3 regions of the Rhodococcus sp. CX genome follow, and region 2 is predicted to be linked to each of the others. Evidence: riboswitches for the same ligand, from Rfam matches in the RefSeq annotation. Region 2 holds a riboswitch; each other region holds the start of a gene.
The links. A riboswitch is a leader RNA that binds a small molecule or an ion and turns the genes downstream of it on or off. The one in region 2 is predicted to bind S-adenosylmethionine.
Positions count from the first base shown of each region.

Region 1: it holds a riboswitch for S-adenosylmethionine, as region 2 does, so the genes downstream of both, I0Q12_RS24940 (hypothetical protein) here and I0Q12_RS23630 (homoserine O-acetyltransferase) in region 2, are expected to answer to the same signal.
Region 3: it holds a riboswitch for S-adenosylmethionine, as region 2 does, so the genes downstream of both, I0Q12_RS07640 (aminotransferase class V-fold PLP-dependent enzyme) here and I0Q12_RS23630 (homoserine O-acetyltransferase) in region 2, are expected to answer to the same signal.

Region 1 covers NZ_JADZGH010000224.1:34,354-41,483, reverse strand. The annotation lists gene I0Q12_RS24950 (enoyl-CoA hydratase/isomerase family protein) at 1-619, opposite strand, end outside; gene I0Q12_RS24945 (enoyl-CoA hydratase/isomerase family protein) at 708-1,616, shown strand; SAM riboswitch class IV at 1,672-1,784, shown strand; gene I0Q12_RS24940 (hypothetical protein) at 1,812-2,213, shown strand; gene I0Q12_RS24935 (SOS response-associated peptidase) at 2,277-2,993, opposite strand; gene I0Q12_RS24930 (DJ-1/PfpI family protein) at 3,101-3,724, shown strand; gene I0Q12_RS24925 (PLP-dependent aspartate aminotransferase family protein) at 3,731-4,912, opposite strand; gene I0Q12_RS33845 (YdhR family protein) at 5,107-5,721, shown strand; gene I0Q12_RS24915 (flavodoxin domain-containing protein) at 5,747-6,280, shown strand; gene I0Q12_RS24910 (hypothetical protein) at 6,267-6,524, shown strand; gene I0Q12_RS24905 (enoyl-CoA hydratase) at 6,557-7,130, opposite strand, start outside.
Region 2 covers NZ_JADZGH010000214.1:24,162-30,766, forward strand. The annotation lists partial or broken gene I0Q12_RS23620 (tetrahydrofolate dehydrogenase/cyclohydrolase catalytic domain-containing protein) at 1-49, shown strand, start outside; gene I0Q12_RS23625 (DUF3017 domain-containing protein) at 70-354, shown strand; gene I0Q12_RS23630 (homoserine O-acetyltransferase) at 351-1,481, opposite strand; SAM riboswitch class IV at 1,615-1,732, opposite strand; gene I0Q12_RS23635 (NADP-dependent isocitrate dehydrogenase) at 1,991-3,208, shown strand; gene I0Q12_RS23640 (aconitate hydratase) at 3,290-5,914, opposite strand; gene I0Q12_RS23645 (citryl-CoA lyase) at 5,911-6,605, opposite strand, start outside.
Region 3 covers NZ_JADZGH010000070.1:10,413-17,542, forward strand. The annotation lists gene I0Q12_RS07605 (inorganic diphosphatase) at 51-542, shown strand; gene I0Q12_RS07610 (crotonase/enoyl-CoA hydratase family protein) at 651-1,481, opposite strand; gene I0Q12_RS07615 (2-oxo-4-hydroxy-4-carboxy-5-ureidoimidazoline decarboxylase) at 1,670-2,191, shown strand; gene I0Q12_RS07620 (YbaK/EbsC family protein) at 2,232-2,705, shown strand; gene I0Q12_RS07625 (flavin reductase family protein) at 2,901-3,464, shown strand; gene I0Q12_RS07630 (winged helix-turn-helix domain-containing protein) at 3,461-3,943, shown strand; gene I0Q12_RS07635 (hypothetical protein) at 4,025-4,612, opposite strand; gene I0Q12_RS35085 (putative leader peptide) at 4,678-4,770, opposite strand; gene I0Q12_RS07640 (aminotransferase class V-fold PLP-dependent enzyme) at 4,816-6,129, opposite strand; SAM riboswitch class IV at 6,195-6,311, opposite strand; partial or broken gene I0Q12_RS32315 (AMP-binding protein) at 6,505-7,130, shown strand, end outside.

The DNA of each region.
Region 1 (7,130 bases), on a different contig from region 2:
TGACGATGCCGGCGATCTCGTGGGCGCGGTCCAGGAGCCGGTCGTGCTCGACGACCTCGGTGACCATCCCCAATTCGTATGCGCGCGCGGCGCTCATCCGCTCGTGTTTGCCCATGAGCGCCATGCGCAGGGCGACCGACCGGGGCAGCACCCGGGACACCCGGACCATCTCGCGGCCGGCGACCAGGCCGATGCTCACGTGCGGGTCGAAGAAGGTGGCCTCCTCCGAGGCGATCACGATGTCGCAGGTGGTGACCCAGTCGAGTCCTGCGCCGCAGCACAGACCGTTGATCGCGGCGACGATCGGTTTCGTCATGGTCCGGAACGGTGGTGTGCCCTCCTGGGGCGCCTCCCACTGTTCGTAGGTCGACAGATACGGGCGCTCGTTGATCACCTTGCCGTCACCGGGGATCTCCTTGACGTCGGCCCCGGTGCAGAACGCGCGGCCGGTGCCGGTGACGACGAGCGTCCAGACCTTGTCGTCGTTCTCCGCCTCGGCGTACGCGGCGCGCAGTTCGGTGATCATGTGGGGGCTGAGCGCATTGAGGGCTTCGGGCCGGTTCAGCGTGAGAGTGGCCGTGTGCCCGTCGACTTCGTACTCGATCGTGTCGAACGGCATGTGTTTCCTTCTGCGGAGATGACAGCCATACTGGTGTATCTACAGTATCCCATACCGTTATGCCCGATCCAGCGGAAGAGAGACAACGATGACGAGCTCCAGTGCCGCGGACGGACGTGTCCTCTTCGACGTGGATCCGGATCGCCGCATCGCGACCGTCACCCTCAACGACCCCGCGCGCCGCAATTCTTACGACGCCCCTATGCGCGACGCGCTCGCCCGATACCTCGACGACGTCGCGCAGGACGATGACATCACGGTCGTGCTGCTGCGGGGCGCCGACGGTGTGTTCAGTACCGGGGCCGATATGAACAACGCATATGGGTGGTATGGCACGAAGGGTGAGTGGGACCGTTCGCAGAAGAGCCGGCCCAGCCAGCGGCGCCGTCTCACCGTCGACCGCAAGACATTCGGCTTCTACCACGAGTTCCTGGGCTATCCGAAGGTCACGGTGGGGGAGATCAGCGGTTACGCGCTCGGTGGTGGGTTCGAGATGGCACTGATGACCGACATCTCCGTGATCGCGCGGGACACCCGCATCGGGATGCCCGCGACCCGGTTCCTCGGCCCGGCACTGGGCAGCCTGCACATGTTCTTCCACCGGCTCGGACCGGTGCTCGCGCGCCGGCTGCTGCTGACCGGCGACATCGTCGACGCCGCGTCCGTCGAACACCTCGGCGTGTTCACCGAGACATGCGAGCCCGGTGCGGTCACCGCTCGCGCCCGGTACTGGGCGGAGAAGGCCGCGAAGATGCCCGCCGACGGCGTCGTCATCGCGAAGGAGGCGTTCCGGCTCGTCGAGCAGAGTCAGGCCTACCAGGGCGAGGAGGTCGCGAGCTATCTGTTCCACGCCTTCGGCACGAACCTGCAGTTCGGGCCTGGTGAGTTCAACTTCGTCAAGACGAGGGCCGAACACGGGACCAAGGAGGCATTCCGCCTGCGCGACGAGCACTTCCACGTCCCCGATCCCGGCGGCTCCGCCGCCGGTGTGCATTAGTGGCGGTTGGGGTCGCCACAAAACCACACCGAGGGGATGCGGTACAGTGACGGTGCTTCACGAGTTGCCGTCGCCAAGCCCCGACTGGACGGCACACCAACCCCACGCTCGCGGGTGGTTCGGGTGACGAAGCGGTCCGAGACCGACCGGCTCGGACAGGAGCGCCCCGTCCCGGGGCTTACCCGGAGGAACACGATGATCCTTGTCGCTCGTTCGATCGTCCGCACCGCCGTCACGTGCCGCTCGTACCACGACGGCCATCACGTCCATCACATCCGTGCTCGGCACGCCCTCGCGGACCGCGATCTCGCGGTGCACGTGCTCGTCGAGATCGTCGACGGAAAAACCGTGCAATTGTCCTGGGACGGAAACAGAGTCGAGTTCCAGCACCACGACGTCGACGCGATCGCCCAGGCTCTCGACCTCGGCGGTGACATCGGCGAATGGATCCCGCGATGGCGCGTGCTCGTTCTGCCCGGCCGGGAACCGGAGGACCGCACCGTGTTCACGCTGAGCGATTCGGAGCACTGGTCCGACTGCACCTCGCCGAAACCGGAGACGGGCCCTATCGGGCAGGTGCTGAATGCACTCGTGTGAGCGGGACCGGCGGAACTCGGTGTAGGAAAGGTGTTTCCGCCCGCCGACGGGATCGGGTCGCCGTCACGGGTTCACCGGAAGCAGTAGCTCCGGGGAGTTGTTGCGCGGATTGTTCACCGCGGTGCTCACCTCGTACGGGTGCAGATGCGGCTCCGGGATCGAGTTGAGCAGGGCTTCGACGTCGTCGCGATCGGTGAGGGTCGGGTCGAGCCACGGGTCGATGAACGACTCCGGCAGCAACACGGGGGAGCGGTCGTGGATGTGCCCGGCCGCGTCGGTCGCCGGTCGGGTGAGCACAGTGCACGTCCACAGCCACCTGTTCGGATCGTCCTCGGGTAGTTCCGGATTCGGCCACAATTCGTACAGGCCGGCCATCGCGAGCGGTTTGTCGGCGTGGAGGAAGAACGGGATCTTCTTGCCGTTCTCGTCCTTCAGCCACTCGAAGTAGCCGTCGGCCGGCAGAATGCAGCGCCGACGTGCCGCGGCCGCTTTGAACGCGGGTTTGCTCGTGACGGTCTCGGAGCGCGCGTTGATCATGCGGGAACCGATCTTCGGGTCCTTCGCCCAGAACGGAACCAGCCCCCACCTGATCGTGCTGTTGAGCTGCCGCACCGGCTCGGCGTCGGGTTCGTCGCGCGGGGCGCGTTCGAGCACGACGTTCACCCGCTGGGTGGGGGCGATGTTGTACGACGGGGGCAGTTCGTCACCGACCGTGGCTGCGGTTTCGTACGCCGCGATCAGGTCGTCGCGGGTGCTCGTGCTCGCATAGCGTCCACACATCGGTGCGCTCCTTCCCGTGGTTCGGCTCTCGTCCCATCCTGCCGGAACGGCGGACGATCGGTGGTGATGTCGTCCGGGGCACGCCGACGTCGTGCAAGACTCGGAAGGTGACCGGATCGGCAACGCGCAGCGTCTCCATCGTCCTGTTCGACGGCTTCGAACTGCTGGACGTCTTCGGGCCCGTGGCATTGCTGAGCAGGTTCCCCGATTCGGTCGAGGTGCAGATGCTCGGGCCGCACGAAGGACCGGTCCGCAGCAGCCAGGGAACCGAGGTCGTCGCGACCGCAAGCTACGGCGACGCCCCGGAACCGGACATCGTGCTGGTGTCGGGAGGGATGGGCACCCGTTCCCTTGTCCGAGACGAACGTTTCCTCGCCTGGCTTCGAGAGTGGGCCTCGACGGCGACGATCGTGACATCGGTGTGCACCGGTTCCGCCCTGCTCGCCGCCGCCGGGCTGCTGGACGGGTATCGGGCGACGTCGAACAAGCTGGCCTTCGAGTGGGCATCCGGTCACGGCACCGACGTCGAATGGGCGCCGAGCGCACGATGGGTGCACGACCGCGACCGGTGGACCTCGTCCGGGGTGGCCGCCGGCATGGACATGACGGGTGCTCTGCTCACCCACTTGTTCGGCCGCGAGGAGGCCGAGCGGGCCGCGCGCGAGATCGAGCTGGAGCTGCACACCGACCCCGACCGTGATCTGTTCGCCGTGGCGCACGGACTCGAATAGCCGAACTCAGCGTTCGACGACGTCGAGCGCCCGGGTGAGGTCGGCGATCAGATCGTCGGAGTCCTCGAGCCCGATCGACAGGCGAATCATCGATCCCGTGATCCCGCGCCGTTCGCGTTCTTCGGGGGAGAGGTCGTAGTGGGTGGTGGTGACCGGTTGCGTCACCAGGCTTTCCACCCCACCGAGGCTCGGCGCCAACGCGAACAACTCGAGCCGGTCGACGACCTGCACGGTCGTCTCTGCGTCCGCCGCGACCTCGATGGTGACGACCCCGCCGAACCCGGACATCTGCTTCGCCGCCAGCAGGTGACCGGGAAAGCTCGGCAGACCTGGATACAGAACTCGCGACACTCGCGGATCGGCCTCCATGGCCTCGGCGACCGCCTGCGCGTTGGCATTGTGCTGACGCACCCGAACGACGAGGGTGCGCAGGCTGCGCGACAGCATCGACGCCGTTTCCGGCGCGATCGTCGAACCGAAACTCTTCCGCCAGGCCTTCAGTGGTTCGACGAGTTCGGTTGCGCCGAGCACAAATCCGGCGGTGACATCGGAATGTCCGCCGAGGTACTTCGTCGCCGAATACGAGACGAGGTCGGTGCCCAGCTCCAGCGGGCGCTGATTGACCGGCGAGGCGAAGGTGTTGTCGACCGCGACCTTCGCGCCGTAGCGGTGGGCCAGGTCCGAGATCGCGGCGATGTCGTAGATGCCCAGCGCCGGGTTGGTCGGAGTCTCGAAGAACACCAGTTTCGCTCCGTCGCTCAGCACGTCCTCGAGCCGGTCGAGTTCGTCGCCCAGCAGGAACGTGGTGGTGATACCGAGCTGCGCGAGCTGATTGCCGAGCAGTTCCATGGTGCCGCCGTAGGCGTCGCCGACACACACGATCCCGTCGCGCCCGTAGTGCGCGAACAGCGCGGTCTCGGCCGCCATCCCCGAGCAGAACGCCAACGCGCTGGCGGCACCTTCGATCGAGGCCATCGTCTCCTCGAGGGCGAAGATCGTCGGGTTCAGGCCGTAGCGGGTGTAGAGCGGGCCGCGGACGCGTCCGTCGGCGACGTCGAGCAGCGCCGCGGTGTTCTCGAACGCGAAGGTCGTGGTGTTGTAGACCGGCATGTGCGGCGCACCGTGGGCGTCGGTGACGGTGGTGCCGTGAATGGCCCTGGTAGACCGACCCGCTGATGCATCCTTCACGCCTTCGCTCCGTTCCATGGGACTCCTCGGACGTCACCGAGTATCGCGGATGCGCGGTTCGGCACCTCGAGCCACCGTCTCGGGACGTCTGCCGACAAGAAGAGGACCTCTGCCGACAAGGATCAGGTCGTGCCGAACATGAGCGCGGCGTAGCGTCTCCGATGTCTGTGTCATCGAGACGACGGGACTGGGCGATGACCACGAGCGATCCTGCACCGAACCCGCTCGGAGCCGGCGGCGAGCCGGACGACCGGCCGGAACCGCTGCCGCTGCGCACCGCGCTGCCGCGTCTCGGGCGCTGCGCCGGACGCACCGCGTCGCTTCTGGCCCACCGGCGCCTGCACCTCCCGACCGGCAACAAGGGCCGGACGATGACCTTCGCCGACGGAACGTCCGCGGTGGTCTACCGCGAAACCGTGGCGGATCGCGACGAGCCGGCCGAACCGGTGATCCTGGTGGTCGCATTCCGGCTGCGCGGTGTGCGCGGCCGTGGACACGCGCTGTTCCGCGCCGAGAGCATGCTCAACACACCGCTGTTCGCAGGCTTTCCCGGATTCGTGTCGAAGTTGTGGCTCACCGCGGACGAGGCCGGTCGGTACCGGGGCTTCTACCAGTGGGACGGCGCCGACAGCGCGCGGGACTACGTCCGCGCCCTGTGGTGGCCGCTCGCGCTGGTCAGCGAACACGCCTCGATCCGCAACCGCGTGTTGCCGGGTCTGTGGCGCGACCACGTTCTCGCCGCCGCCGGGCGGGACCGCACGAGCGACACCGACGCCGGCGAGTGGTGGCGGCTGAGCAGCATTTCGTGAGGTCGCTGCAAGGGGAGGGTGATTCATGAAGGTGCTGGTCGGATACGCGACCGCGAAAGGATCCACACGGGGGATCGCGGAGCGCATCGCCGCGGAATTCGAGCGAGCCGGTCATACCGCAGACGCGAAGGAGTTGTCGGGCGTCGACTCGGTCGACGGGTACGACGTCCTCGTCGTCGGCAGCGCGATCCACAACGGACAGTGGCTTCCCGAGGCGGCGGCCGCGCTCGACCGGCTCGGCCCGGACCTGGCCGGTCGTGCGGTGTGGGCGTTTTCGGTGTCGTCGGTGGGCGCGACGAGCAGCCTCCTGTCGTCCCGGGTCGCGCGATACCTGCGGCGGGTGACGCCGGAGCCGAAGGCCGTGCAGGCGCTGCGGTCGACGGCGGACGTGCGCGGGCACCGGTTCTTCGCCGGAACCATCGCGCCCGGCGACTGGCCGGGCCTCGGCCGGATCCTGTTCCGGCTGATGGGCGGACACTACGGCGACGCCCGGGACTGGGCCGACGTCGACGGCTGGGTCGCCACCGTCCATGCCGGGAGTGGCGATGACGTCCGGTAGCGCACCGACGGAAACCCCGGGAACCGGCCCTCTCGAAGGTCGCGGGCTGACCGTGCGGCGATGGATCGTGTTGTGCGCGTGCGCGGAAACGATCGGGATGACGGCGTCGTCGCTCGCCGCGAAGATCGCACAGCGCGTACTCGGCGACGATCCGCACGGCGCGGTGTTCGCGGCGGTGCTGCCCGGCGCGTCGTCGACCCGTGCGTCCGAGCGAATGTATCGCTCGTCTCCTTGGATCGACTGAATGTACCGCTCGCTCGGAAAAAGGAGGTCGCGTCAGCGCTCCGTGACGGGGGTGCGGCGATAGTTCGGGTCGCGCTTTTCGATGAACGCCGCGAACGCTTCCAGCACATCCGGTGCAGCCAGGTTCACCGCCTGCGCCGCGGCCTCCCCGTCGAGCGCTTCGTCCAGCGTGCGGTCGATCCCGTGGTCGATGAGGGACTTGGTCTGCGCCAGCGCGATCGGTGGGCCGGCCGCGAGCCGGGTCGCGAGGGCGTCGACGAATCCGTCGATTTCGGTTTCGGGCTGCAGCCACGTGACCAGACCGAGCGCGTGTGCTTCGTCGGCGCCGATCATGTCGGCGAGCATCGTCAGCCGCTTGGCCTGCTGCAGCCCGACGAGCCGCGGCAGCAGCCACGAACCGCCGGTGTCGATCGACAGGGCGCGCCGGGCGAAGATCTGGCAGAAGCGCGCCTCCGGGGTCGCGACCACGAAATCGCAGCCCAGCGCCAGATTCCATCCGGCGCCCACGGCGACGCCGCGCACCTTCGCGATCGTCGGGACCGGCAGGCCGTGCAGCAGTCGCACGGTGTCGTTGACGCGGCGGGTCTCCTCGCTCGGGTCGGGAAAC
Region 2 (6,605 bases):
CCTGCTCACGAACGTGGTGGAGCGGGCCGAGCAGCTCGCCGGCCTCTGATCCGGAATCAGGCGACTCGGATGGACCGTTGGATGCGGTTCGCCCGCCGGAACCTGCCGTTGGTGGCGGTGACCGTGGTCATCGCCGCCGCGGTGGTGCTGGTGCTCGCGGACCGGTGGCGGCGCGGCGCGTTCGTGTTCGGCGGCGCCGTGATCCTCGCGGGTGTGCTGCGGTGGGCGCTGGCGCCCGAGCAGGTCGGGGTGCTGGCCGTGCGCGGCAAACGATTCGATGTCGCGGCGATGCTCCTGGTGGGAGGGGCGATCGTGGCGCTTGCCGTCTCGATCGACCCTCTCGGAACCGGTTAGCCGCGTTCGACCAGGTCCATCAGTTCGACCAGGAGCTTGGCGACGGCGTCGGCCTCGGTGAGGAATCCGTCGTGCCCGTCCCGCGATTCGAGGACCCGCAGACCGTCGCAGTTGGGCAGCCCGTCGGCGATCTCCTGCTGCAGCCGCAGCGGGTACAGCCGATCGGAGCTGACGCCCGCGACGATCGTCGGAACCGGGGAAGCGGCGAGCGCAGCCTGGACTCCGCCCCGTTTACGCCCGACGTCGTGGCGGTTCATGGCCTCGGTGAGGACGACGTAGGTGCCGGGGTCGAACCGCGACACCAGCTTGTCGGCCTGGTGTTCGAGGTAGCTCTGCACGGCGTACCGTCCGCCCTGCCACGGATCCTCGTCGGCCTGAGGCGAATTCGCGTAGCGGGAGTCGAGTTCTTCCTCGGTGCGGTAGGTCAGGTGCGCGATGCGGCGCGCGATGCCCAGTCCCGCGTCCGGGCGGCGTCCGGTGCCGTAGTAGTCGCCGCCCTGCCAGTCGGGGTCGCCGGTGATGACGGCCATCTGCGTGGTCTGGGTGCCGATCTGGTCGGCGGTGGCGCGGGCGCCCACGGCGAGGATCAGCGAGGCCCGGACCCGGTCCGGATGGGTCACGATCCACTCGAGCGTGCGCATGCCACCCATGGATCCGCCGGTGACGGCGGCGAGGGTCTCGATGCCGAGCGTGTCGAGCAGCGCGGCCTCGGCGGCGACCTGATCGCGGATGGTGATCTGCGGGAAGCGTGACCCCCACGGCTTGCCGTCCGGTGCGATGCTGCCCGGACCGGTGCTGCCGCGGCAGCCTCCGAGCACGTTGGACGCCACGACGCACCAGCGGTTGGTGTCGATGGGGGCGCCCGGCCCGACCATGCCGGTCCACCACCCGGGTGAGGGGTGATCCGGTCCGGCAGGTCCGGTGATGTGCGAATCCCCGGTGAGGGCGTGCTCGACCAGGACGACGTTGTCGCGGGCGGGGGAGAGGGCTCCCCAGCGCTGCACCGCGAGCGTGACGTTCGGGAGCGTCTCACCGTTCTCCAGCGACAGCGCGCCGATGTCGACCAGGCCGAGACGGCCGTCCTCGGGAGGAAGGTCGACGTATCGCCGTTCGGTGCCCGCCGTCAAGACGCTGCCGCCTCGACGACGACGGTGGGGGTGGCGGTGTTGGTCATCATGTCCTTCTGGGCGGGCGGCGGGTGGTCGGGTCGGATCTACGCGCGACAGCTCATGATCACAACTCTCATGGTCACTACCTCCCTGTACAGGCTTGCCGCCCGACCTGTGCGCCGAACGGCCCGGTCCTCACCCGGAGCACCCCACCCTGACCGGAGGGTTGCCGACCAGCAAGCCGGGGCTCGATGCTGGCACTCATGACCTGAACGGCAAGTTTAGCGGCTCGCTCCGTCGGGCCGGAAGCCGGGCCGTGCGCCCCGCTGACCAGCACAAAGTTACCGGCCGGTAGTGAAACCCGCGCTTTGCGCTGCCGACGAATAGCAGTACGCTTGTCTTGTTTGGCACGTGTTCCCGCGCGTGTGAACACGTCCATGCTCAGATCCCTGAGCAGTGAGAAGCCGTACTCACAAAGTGCGGTCGATTCGGGCCGAGGAAACGTCCTAGGAGGACACGAAGCGCACATGTCCAAGATCAAGGTTGAAGGCAAGGTCGTCGAACTCGACGGCGACGAGATGACCCGCATCATCTGGCAGTTCATCAAAGACAAGCTGATCCACCCTTACCTGGATGTCGATCTCGAGTACTACGACCTCGGAATCGAGCACCGCGACGCGACCGACGATCAGGTCACGATCGACGCGGCGAACGCCATCAAGAAGCACGGCGTCGGCGTCAAGTGCGCCACGATCACCCCGGACGAGGCGCGCGTCGAGGAATTCGGCCTCAAGAAGATGTGGCGCTCGCCCAACGGCACGATCCGAAACATCCTCGGCGGCACCATCTTCCGCGCCCCGATCATCATCTCCAACGTGCCCCGCCTGGTTCCGGGCTGGACCAAGCCGGTGATCGTCGGCCGTCACGCGTTCGGCGACCAGTACCGCGCCACCGACTTCAAGGTCCCCGGCGCCGGCACCGTCACGATCACCTTCACGCCCGAGGACGGCAGCGAGCCGATCCAGCACGAGGTGTGCAAGATCCCCGAGGACGGCGGCGTCGTCATGGGGATGTACAACTACAAGAAGTCCATCCAGGACTTCGCGCGTGCGTCGCTGGCCTACGGCCTGCAGCAGAACTACCCGGTCTACCTGTCGACCAAGAACACGATCCTCAAGGCCTACGACGGCATGTTCAAGGACGAGTTCCAGCGGATCTACGAGGAAGAGTTCAAGGCGGAATTCGACGCCGCGGGCCTGACCTACGAGCACCGCCTCATCGACGACATGGTCGCCTCCTCCCTCAAGTGGGAGGGTGGCTACGTGTGGGCCTGCAAGAACTACGACGGCGACGTCCAGTCCGACACCGTCGCGCAGGGCTACGGCTCGCTCGGCCTGATGACCTCCGTGCTCATGACCCCGGACGGCAAGACCGTCGAGGCCGAGGCGGCGCACGGCACCGTCACCCGCCACTACCGTCAGCACCAGCAGGGCAAGCCGACGTCGACCAACCCGATCGCGTCGATCTTCGCCTGGACCCGCGGTCTCGAGCACCGCGGCAAGCTCGACAACACCCCCGAGGTGATCGAGTTCGCGCAGCAGCTCGAGGACGTCGTCATCAAGACCGTCGAAGCCGGCCAGATGACCAAGGACCTCGCTCTGCTCGTCGGCCCCGAGCAGGGCTGGCAGACCACCGAGGAGTTCCTCGGCACCCTCGACGAGAACCTGCAGAAGGCTCGCGCCTGACGTAGCTCGCGACACAGCAGAACGGGGCGCCTCCGGAAGGAGGCGCCCCGTTCTTTTGCTTTCCTCGGGCCCGACAGCGTGTCAGACCGACAGCGGCGACCGTGTGGCCAGCAGGTGTCCGAACAGGCCACCGGCACGCAGCCACTCGTACTCCAGCGGAGTGTCGAGCCGGGCCAGTGCAGTGCCCTCCCACCGGATTTCGCCCGCGCGCGTCACCCGGACCGCGACGTCGCGGGACGTCCCGAGATCGTCCAGGCCGAGCACGGAGATCTCCTCGCTCCCGTCGAACTCCTCGGGGGCGGGACCGTCCCACTGGATCGGCAGGACACCCAGCGCGACCAGGTTGGTCCGGTGGATGCGTTCGAAGCTGCGGGCGAGAACGGCCCGAACGCCGAGCAGCCGTGTCACCTTGGCGGCCCAGTCGCGGGCGGATCCGGCGCCGTAGAGCTCTCCCGCGACCACGACGACGGGTGTGCCGTGCTCTCGGTGGTGTTCGGCGGCGACATGGACCGGCACCGGCGGCTGTTCCGGCGAGATCCGCGTCCAGCCGCCCTCCCGATCCGGTGCGAGGAAGTTGTGCAGGCGGGTGTTCGCGAAACCACCCCGGACCATCACGTCGTGGTTGAGCCGGCGAGAACTGAAGGTGCCCAGCGCCCGTTCGTCGACACCCCGTTCGACGAGCCAGCGTCCCGCCGCCGAATCGGGCAGGACCCGCGCGACGGGGGAGATGTGGTCGGTGGTCACGGCGTCCCCGAGCACGAGCAGCGGACGCGCGTGCAGGTCTCCGTGGATTGCGGGCACGGTCAGCTCGGTATCGGTGAACGGTGGCCGGCGGATGCTGCCGGTTTCTCCGTCCCACCGATAGTGCTCGCCGTGCGGGTACTCGAGCTGTTCCCAGCGGTCGGTCGTCAACGCCCGATCCGCACCGCGGCCGAGCGCGGCCGCTTCGTGCTCGGCGAGCAGCGCGTCGATCTCCTGCTCGTCGGGCCAGAGGTCGGCGAGGGTGACCGGCGAGCCGTCCTCGGCGTGACCGAGAGGCTCGGCCGACAGATCGACCCGCACGTTGCCGGCCAGGGCGTAGGCCACGACCAGCGCAGGGGAGGCGAGGTAGGCGTGGGTGACGTCCGGATGGATTCGGCCGGTGAAGTTCCGGTTGCCCGACAGCACGGCGGTGTCCGGGGTCGTATCCGAACCGGCCGGGGCAGGAGGCAGCGGACCGGAGTTACCCATGCAGGTGCCACAACCGAATCCGGTGACGTGGAAACCGAGCCGGTCGAGGTGTGCCTGAAGGCCACTGGATTCCAGGAGGTCGGCCGCCGCTCGCGATCCGGGGGTCAGCGATGTCTTGGTCCACGGCGCCGCAGCGAGACCGGCCTCGACGGCGTTGCGCGCGAGCAGACCCGCCGTCACCAGGGCGCGGGGGTTGGACGTGTTGGTGCAACTGGTGATCGCGGCGATGGCGACATCGCCGCTGCGCGACCTGGACGCGCCGTCGTCGCTGTGCGACCCGGACTCGCCGCGCGAGGCGGGAACCTCGGACAGCGACAGGGCTTCGTGCGGTCGCGACGGACCGGCCAGTGTCGTCGTGATGCTGCTCAGGTCGATCCGCAGTGTCGTCTCGAAACGGGGGACCGGGCTGGATGCGGTGTGCAGCAGACCCTGGGCGGTCAGGTACTGCTCGGCCAGACGGACCTGCTCGGGCGAGCGACCGGTGGTTGACAGGTAGTCGAGAGTGCGGCGATCCGCGGGGAACCACGCCATCGTGGCGCCGTATTCGGGCGCCATGTTGGCGACCGTGGCGCGGTCGGGCACCGACAGCGAACCCAGTCCGTCGCCGTGGAATTCGACGATCGCCCCGACCACGTTCACGGCGCGCAGACGTTCCGCCAGGGTCAGTGCCAGGTCGGAGGCGAGGACACCCGGCGCGAGACGGCCGGTGAGTTCGACGCCGACGACGCGCGGTACCCGGATCATGAGGGCCTGCCCGAGCGCTGCGGCGGTGGCCTCGATGCCGCCGACGCCCCACCCGGTGACACCGAGCGCATTGATCATCGTGGTGTGCGAGTCGGTGCCGACCAGCGCATCCAGGGCCGCCACGCGCAGGCCGTCGGATTCGGTGGTGGTGACCACCGGCGCCAGGACCTCGAGGTTCAGCTGGTGACAGATGCCGACCCCGGGCGGAACGACGCGGAGCCCGGGGATGCGCTCCTGGGCCCAGCGCAGGAACCGGTAGCGGTCGTGGTGACGCATGTACTCGAGGTCGATGTTCCGGCCCGCCGCGGAGGCGTGCCCGTGCTCGTCGACCTCCAGCGCGTGGTCCACGACGAGATCGAGAGGCAACGACGGCCGGAAGGCGGACGCGTCGATGCCGTCGCTCTCGGCCCGCTCGAGCAGGGTAACGATGTCCGCCAGCACCGGAATGCCGGAGGCGTCCTGGAACAGGACACGTCCGGGGAAGAACGGCACAGCGGCGGTCTCGTCCCGGCGGGTGAGGGCGAGAACGTGCTCGGGCAGCGCCTCGGGATGTCCCTGATTGCGCAGAACCCCTTCGACGAGCGTCTTCAGCGACCAGGGGAGCTCGCCGACGGGTCCGGCGCCGTTGGCCTCGGCGGCGGCGAGGCTGTAGTAGTGCAGCGGGGAACCGGCCGGGTCGTCGAGCGGCAACGCCGTCAACGACCGGAAGGGATCGGTGTCGGAGATGCTCATCGGCCGTTCTCATCCTCCGCTTCGGCTCCCCAGGCACGCTCGGGGTGCCCGACGTAGGTCGGGAGCAGCGGCGGCGGCATCGGGCCCTTGATGCGGCGACCGCTCTGCGACTCCTCCCAGCTGTGGGCGAGAACGCCGACCGACCGGGACAGGATGAACAGGCCGCGGGCGAGTTCGGCGGTGAAGCCGAGCTCGGCGTAGATGACGGCCGTCGCACCGTCGATGTTCATCGGGACCGGTCGAGCCCGGCAGGCGGAGAGCTGTGCCTCCAGTTCCAGCGCGGCCGCGAGGTAGCGACCGGACACGACTCCGGCGTCGACGGCCCCCTGGACGGCCTCGAGGAGCGGATCCCGGCGCGGGTCGCGGGTGTGGAATCGGTGACCGAAGCCGGGGACGTAGGCCCGGCGCTCGCGATAGGAGGCCACCTCGGCCGCCACGGCCTCGCCGAGATCGCCGCCCTCGGCGGACGTGACCAGCCGCTGCAGGAATTCGACGCACTGCTGGCCGGCTCCGCCGTGGACGTCGCCGAGCAGCCCGACGCCGGTGGACATCGCGCCGTGCAGGCCGACACCGCACGTGGCGGCCATCCGGGCGGCCGCGATCGACGGTGCCTGCGGTCCGTGGTCGACAGCGGCGACGAGCGCCTTCTCGAGCAGCGCCGCCTCGGCGTGGGACGGCATCGAGCCGCGCA
Region 3 (7,130 bases), on a different contig from region 2:
TCGCGGCAGTTGGAGCGACAGCCAATCACCGACGAAGTGAGGACACCGGCGTGGAGTTCGACGTCACCATCGAGATCCCCAAGGGACAGCGCAACAAGTACGAGGTCGATCACGAGACCGGCCGCGTGAAGCTGGATCGCTACCTCTACACGTCGTTCGGTTACCCGGCCGACTACGGCTACATCGAGAACACCCTCGGCGAGGACGGTGACCCGCTGGACTGCATGGTGCTGCTCCCCGAGTCGGTCTTCCCGGGTGTCATCGTCGAGGCCCGCCCCGTCGGCATGTTCAAGATGGTCGACGAGGCCGGTGGCGACGACAAGATCCTGGCCGTGCCGGCCGGCGATCCGCGCTGGGATCACATCCAGGACATCTCCGACGTCGCGCAGTTCGAGCTCGATGCGATCAAGCACTTCTTCGTGCACTACAAGGATCTCGAGCCGGGCAAGCACGTCGAGGCCGCCGACTGGGTCGGTCGGGCCGAGGCCGAGGCCGAGGTCGAGGCGTCGATCGCGCGGCTGAAGGAGAACGGCGGCCACTGAGCCGGGCCGGTCTCTTTCGACCCCCTCTTTTTTCCGAGCGAACGGTACATTCAGTCGATCTGACCGACTGAATGTACCGTTCGCTCGTTTTCGGGCGGAGCCCGAAGATCAGGCTCCCCGGAAGTTCGGGGGGCGCTTCTCGAAGATGGCGGAGATCGCCTCGGTCAGGTCCTCGGAGGGCAGGAACGCCGCGTTCCACGCCGCGACGTAGCGGAGGCTGTCGTCGACCTGCGGGGAGCGGCTGTGATCGAGGACGTCCTTGATGCCGTGGACCACGAGCGGCGGGTTGGCGGCGATCTCCGCGGCGGTCGCGTGGGCGGCGGCGAGGGTGGCCTCGGCGTCGTCGAACACGTCGTTGACGAGACCGATCTTCTCGGCGCGGGCGGCGTCGATGTCCTTGCCGGTGAGGGCGAGTTCGCGGGTGTGGCCGTCGCCGACGATGAGCGGGAGGCGGGCGAGGGTCCCGACGTCGGCGACCATACCGACCTTCACCTCACGGACGCTGAACTTGGCGTCCGCCGAGGCGTAGCGGATGTCCGCCGCGGTGATCAGGTCGACGCCGCCACCGATGCACCAGCCCTGCACGGCGGCGACGACGGGCTTGCGGCAATCGGCGACGGCGGTGATCGCCGCCTGCATGCGCTTGATCATCGCGTGGAAGTCGGTGCGCGGCTTGGCCAGCGCCTTGTCGGCGAGAACCTTGCCGAGGTCGCCGCTCATCGCGGGCAGGTCCAGCCCGAACGAGAAGTGCTTGCCGGAGCCGGCGAGGACGACGGCGCGCACCTCGTCGTCGGCGTCGAGTGCGGCGAACACCTCGGGCAGCTCGGACCAGAACTCGGGTCCCATGGCGTTGCCCTTGCCGGGTCCGACGAGGGTCACGCGTGCGACGTGCGCCTCGACCTCGACGGTGAATGCTTTCCAGCTGGAATGATCGGTCATTACTCGAGAGTAATATCTTTGCCGGTCGTTCACACCGAGCTCCCCGTCACGTTCACCCCCGAGCGGTGTTAAAGACTCGAAAACTCCCGGTCACAGCTCTGGAGACACGCCCGCACACGAGGGAAGCTGGATCCGACCGCAGCGCCGGGGTTTCCCGGGGCGGTCCGTCTCGGAGAGGAGCGCAGGCCATGCTTCTGCATCAGGGAATCGGTCTCGGTGCGTTCAACGCCCTCAGCCGCCGCGGCACCGTTCACGCCTTGTACGAATGCTGCGCGACGCTCGCCTGGGCGAACCCGGTGGCCGCCGGACGCCCGTACGCGAGCTACACCGAACTGTTCGCCCGCGCCGACGCAGTGCTCGTCACGTTGGACGAGTCGAGCATCGCCGAGGCCCTGGAGTGCCACCCGATCGTCGGTGTCCGGCCGCGCAGCACCCATTCGCGCGCCGAGCAGTGTTCGGTGTGGACCGACGATCCGCTCATGATGGCGGAGATCGCCCACTCGGCGCAGGTGTACGAGGAGAGGTTCGGCTTCCGCTATCTGTGGTGTGCGGCAGACCGCGGGCCCGACGAGCTGCTCGTCGACCTCGTGCACCGCCTCGACAACGAGATCGACGCCGAGCGGAAGATCCGCACCGACGAACTCGCGAAGATCACGCGCACCCGCCTCGAACGCATGCTGGGACCGGAGGACGGCTTTCCGCTCTACTGATCCCCGCGCGACAGATGCGGTCCGCTCCTACATTGGAACCATGTCCGCGACACTGCATCCGAACGCCGTTCACGTGGCCGACACGCTCATCTCCCGCGGCCATCCCGGCCTGATCCTCACCCAGCCGGAGTCGGTGCACACCGCCGAGCAGGCGGCCGCGGCGCTGGGCGTCGACGTCGGTGCGATCGTGAAATCGCTCGTGTTCGAACTCGACGGCGAACCGGTTCTCTTGTTGGTCTCCGGAGCCCATCGGGTCGATGTCCGGCGCTGCGGCGAGCGCCTCGGCGGCACACTGGTGCCGGCGTCGCCGGAGCTTGTCACGGAGGTCACCGCGCAACCGGTCGGCGGTGTCGCGCCGCTCGGCCACCCCACCAATCTGCCGACCTATGTGGATCGCGCGCTCGAGGCGCATCCGCTGTTGTGGGCCGCGGGCGGATACCCGAACACGGTGTTCCGCACGACCTATCGGGAACTTCTGCGCATCACCGCGGGCATGGACGTGGACATGGACTGACCGGCCCGCGGTATCGGAACCGGAACCGCTGCACTATAGTGTCACCGTGACTATCCGAGCGTGGAGCCGCAGGCACGTCGACCTGTGCCGTACCCGCTCGTGCCTGTGTGCGGCCTGACGCCCACACCCATTCCATCTCATCACTCGCCTTGTCCCCCAGTTTCTTCCGGGGACGAGCCTTTTTCAGGGACGGCCATGCCCACATCACATTCCCCTGTCGCCGATCGCGCCGACGCCACCGCACCCGAATTCGCCCTGGGCGTCGGCAACGAGGAGTACCGCTCCGCGTTGCGCCGCCACCCTGCAGGCGTCACCGTCGTCACGCTCGACGCCGGAAACGGCCCGGTCGGCTTCACCGCGACGTCGTTCTCCTCGCTGTCGCTGAACCCACCGCTGGTGTCGTTCAACATCACTCGGACCTCGTCGAGCATCGACGCCGTGCACGCGGCGGACTCGCTCGTGGTGCACCTCCTGGGCGAGGACCAGCAGCATCTGGCACAGCGTTTCGCACGCAGCGCCGAGGAACGCTTCGCCGACCGTTCCCTGTGGGACCGCCTCGACACCGGCGAACCGGTACTCCACGACACTCCCGTGCGCCTGCGTCTGCTTGTGCACCAATTGATTCCGGCCGGAGACAGCACGCTGGTCGTCGGCCTCGTCACCCACACGCACGTCTCCGACACCGAGTCGACGGCGGCGCCGTTGCTCTACCACGACGGCGTCTACCACCGGCCCACACCATTGGACACCACACCATGACCACAACACCCGAACTCGTACTGGTCGTTCAGCTTTCGAACACCGGCGTGCGCTCGTCGGCGGATCTCGCCGCGCTCGCCGACGCGTTGCGCGAAACCGCTCGGGACCTCGTGCCGGGAGCGAGCACACACACGCTGCTCAGCTCCACACCGGTGCCGCTGGTGATCGATCTTCCGGCCCGCGACGTGATCCTCGACAACGCCCGGGTTCCACTCAGCCACACCGAATTCGAAATCCTGTCCCGCCTGGTCCGGCGACCTCGCGTGGTCGTGTCCCGATCGGTACTGCGCGAACTCGATCCCGCCGCGGCGAGCGTCGACCACGGACGCGGTCGCAGCGTCGACGTCCACGTGTCCCGAATCCGCACGAAGCTGGGAAGATTCGGATCCATCATCACGACGGTGCGGGGAACCGGCTACCGTTTCGACCCCGATCCCGGCGTGCACGTCGTCGAACCCCTGACCCGGCGTTCGGCCTGAAGACACAGCGAGTGGGGCGAGAGAATCCGTTCTCTCGCCCCACTCGGCTTTTCGAATCGTGACCGGCTCGCGCCGGGATACTCAGGAGGCGCGGACGAGGCCCCGGCCACCGGTTCCGAAGCGGCGCAACACTTCCACGACGGACGGCGCGGTCGCCGCGAGGCCGCGGGCCTCGAGCCACGGCAGCGTTCCGTCGATGATGTGTTCCACGGTGAACGGCGCCGCCAGCGGAACGAGGGTGACACCGTCCGCGACGTGCGTGGAGTGGATGTCGGCGATGAGGCCGGCGAGCCCCTGCGGGGTACCGACGTACGACAGGGTGTCCGACGCGCGCGGAACATCCAACTGCGCGTACTGCTTCCGCGCGCTGCGGGCCTCGGATGCGACGACCACCTCGAGATCGACCAGGACGGTGACGCTGCCGGGGTCCCGACCCTCGGCGACGAGCCCGGCACGGACGCGATCGGTGGCCTTGCGGGTCTCGCGCAGATCGGTGGCGCGGATCCGCACGACATTCGGCTGCGGCGCACTGAGATCGAGCGACTCCTCGCCGGGCCGGCCGGCGGTGAGATCGGCCCAGTAGTGCGGGCCGGACGGACCGGAGAGCTCGACGGCGACACGCAGCGGGCGCGCGGACGACACGGTGTGAACGATGTTGTTGTACGACATGTGGGGTTCCTTCGAACTGCCGCAGGCGATCCCGCGGCGATGAGCTGTGGAGACTGGGGTGTCGTTCAGCTCGTACACATGCCGGAAGCGGTACGGCACAGATCGACATGACGACGGCACCACTGTGCGACGACGTTCGATGCGGTCTGCGATGCCATGGGCAATACCCTACCGATCTTGTGGGAAATTGTCGATCGGGGTGATCAGACGCACTCCGACGCGCCCGCGCCCTCCGCCGCGAGACCCGGGCGGGTCTCCGGGGACGGGCCCCACAGGCCGTCGGTCTTCGCGTAGGTCCAGGACGGGCCGTGCTCGACGAGGCGACGCACGGCACCGACCAGACGCTCCACATCGGCGGACGAGCTGCCCAGGCCGAGGGAGGCACGCACCGCACCTCCGGCGCGGCCGACGCGGGCGAGCAGCGGATGCGCGCAGAAACGACCGTCGCGGACGCCGATGCCGTGCTCCGCTGACAGGTACGCCGCGACCTCGGCGGGTTCGTAGCCCGCGACCGTGAAGGTCACGATGCCGACGGACTCGCTCGAGTCCTCCCAGAGGCGCAGCAGTTCGACGCCATCGATTTCGCGCAGACCCTCGACCAGCAGACGGCTCAGTTCCTCTTCGTGGCGGGCGACGGCGTCGGCGTCGAAACCGGCGAGCGCTTCGCAGGCCGCCGCGATCGCGGCCGCGCCGAGCACGTTCGGCGAACCGGCCTCGTGGCGCGCCGGGGCGCAGGCCCAGTCGGTGTGGTCCAGGCGCACCTCGCGCACCGCGCCGCCACCGGCGAGGTAGGGCTCGGCCACATCGAGCCAGTCGCGACGGCCGACCAGGACGCCGGCACCGAACGGCGCGTACGTCTTGTGACCGGAGAACGCGAGGTAGTCGACGTCGGTCGCGGCGAGGTCGACGCGCCGGTGCGGGACCAACTGTGCGCCGTCGACGAGGATGCGGGCACCGCACTCGTGCGCGAGGTTCGCGAGTTCCTCGATGGGCAGCAGCTCACCGGTGACGTTCGAGGCTCCGGTGATCGCGAGCAGCGCGGCCGGCGCGCGGCGCAGTTCCGCGGCGAGTCGCTCGACCGTCCCGGCGACCGTGTCGGCGGCCTCGACGATGCGGGAGTTCTTCCACGGCAACAGGTTCGCGTGGTGCTCGATGTCGAGGAGCACGACGTCACCGGGCACGGCGGTCGCGAGCAGGTTCAGGGAATCGGTGGTGTTGCGGGTGAACACGACGACCTGGTCGTCGGCGGCGCCGACGAATCCGGAGACCACGGTCCGGCACTTCTCGTAGGCATCCGTGGTCACACGCGAGGCATAGCCGGCGCCGCGGTGAACGCTGGCGTAGAAGGGCAGCAGTTCGGCGATGCGGTCGGTGACGGCGGCCAGGGCCGGAGCGCTCGCGGCGTAGTCGAAGTTGGCGTAGGTGCAGGTACCGCCCTGGACGAGCGGAACCTGCAGGTCACAGCCGGAAACGCGAGCGATGGGGGCGATGCAGGTGGCGGTCGTTGCAGCAGTCATCAGTAATCCCTTGTCTGTCCAGGGACCCGTCGGTGATCGCCACGACGATGATGGATCGCCGGCGGAGTCCGCGCTTGCTGCGTCCGGTGTTGGAACCACAGCCTGGTCGTCACCCGGAGCACCCCACCGCGGAGGAGGGTTGCCGACCAGCGAGCCGGGGCTTGATGCTGGTACTCGTGACCTGCCGAAGAGGATGACAGCACGCCGCCGCTGTTGTCAAACCGAAACATTTCGCGTGCGGTCGACAGGCGAGAAGTCGATGGTCCGGAGCACAATCGGTCGAAGCGACCGCCCCGCCGGCAGGGAGTTCACCTGCCGTCCACCCGGTCGTGAGACAACCGGCCACACGCATCGACACCTAGAGAAGGACGCAGATTGTCTGTCCAGCCCAAGACGGATCCGGGTCGGCCGGCTCGAATACCGGACGAGTACCTGCGCTCCTCGTTCGCGCCTCCCGCGCGGACCCTCGTCGACATCCTGCGCAGCACCGCCGACGCCCATCCCGACGCCCCCGCGATCGACGACGGCAAGGTCATGCTCAGCTACGCGGAGCTGGCGGAGGAGATCGTCGCCGGCGCCTACCGACTGACCGACGCGGGCGTCGGCGCCGGCGACCGGGTCGGGGTGCGCATGCCGTCGGGCACGAAGGACCTGTACGTCACGATCCTGTCGGTGCTGGCCGCGGGCGCGGCGTACGTTCCGGTCGACGCGGACGATCCCGACGAACGAGCCGAGCTGGTGTTCGGGGAGGCGGGGGTCACCGCGATCGTCACCGAGAACGGGATCGGCCCCGGCACCGCACCTGCGGCCGCGAATCCGCAGATCCGCGGACCGCGGCTCGACGACGACGCCTGGATCATCTTCACCTCAGGGTCGACCGGCACCCCGAAGGGCGTCGCGGTCACGCACCGCAACGCCGCCGCCTTCGTCGATGCCGAAGCGCGAATGTTCTTGCAGGACAACCCGATCGGACCAGGCGACCGGGTACTCGCCGGCCTGTC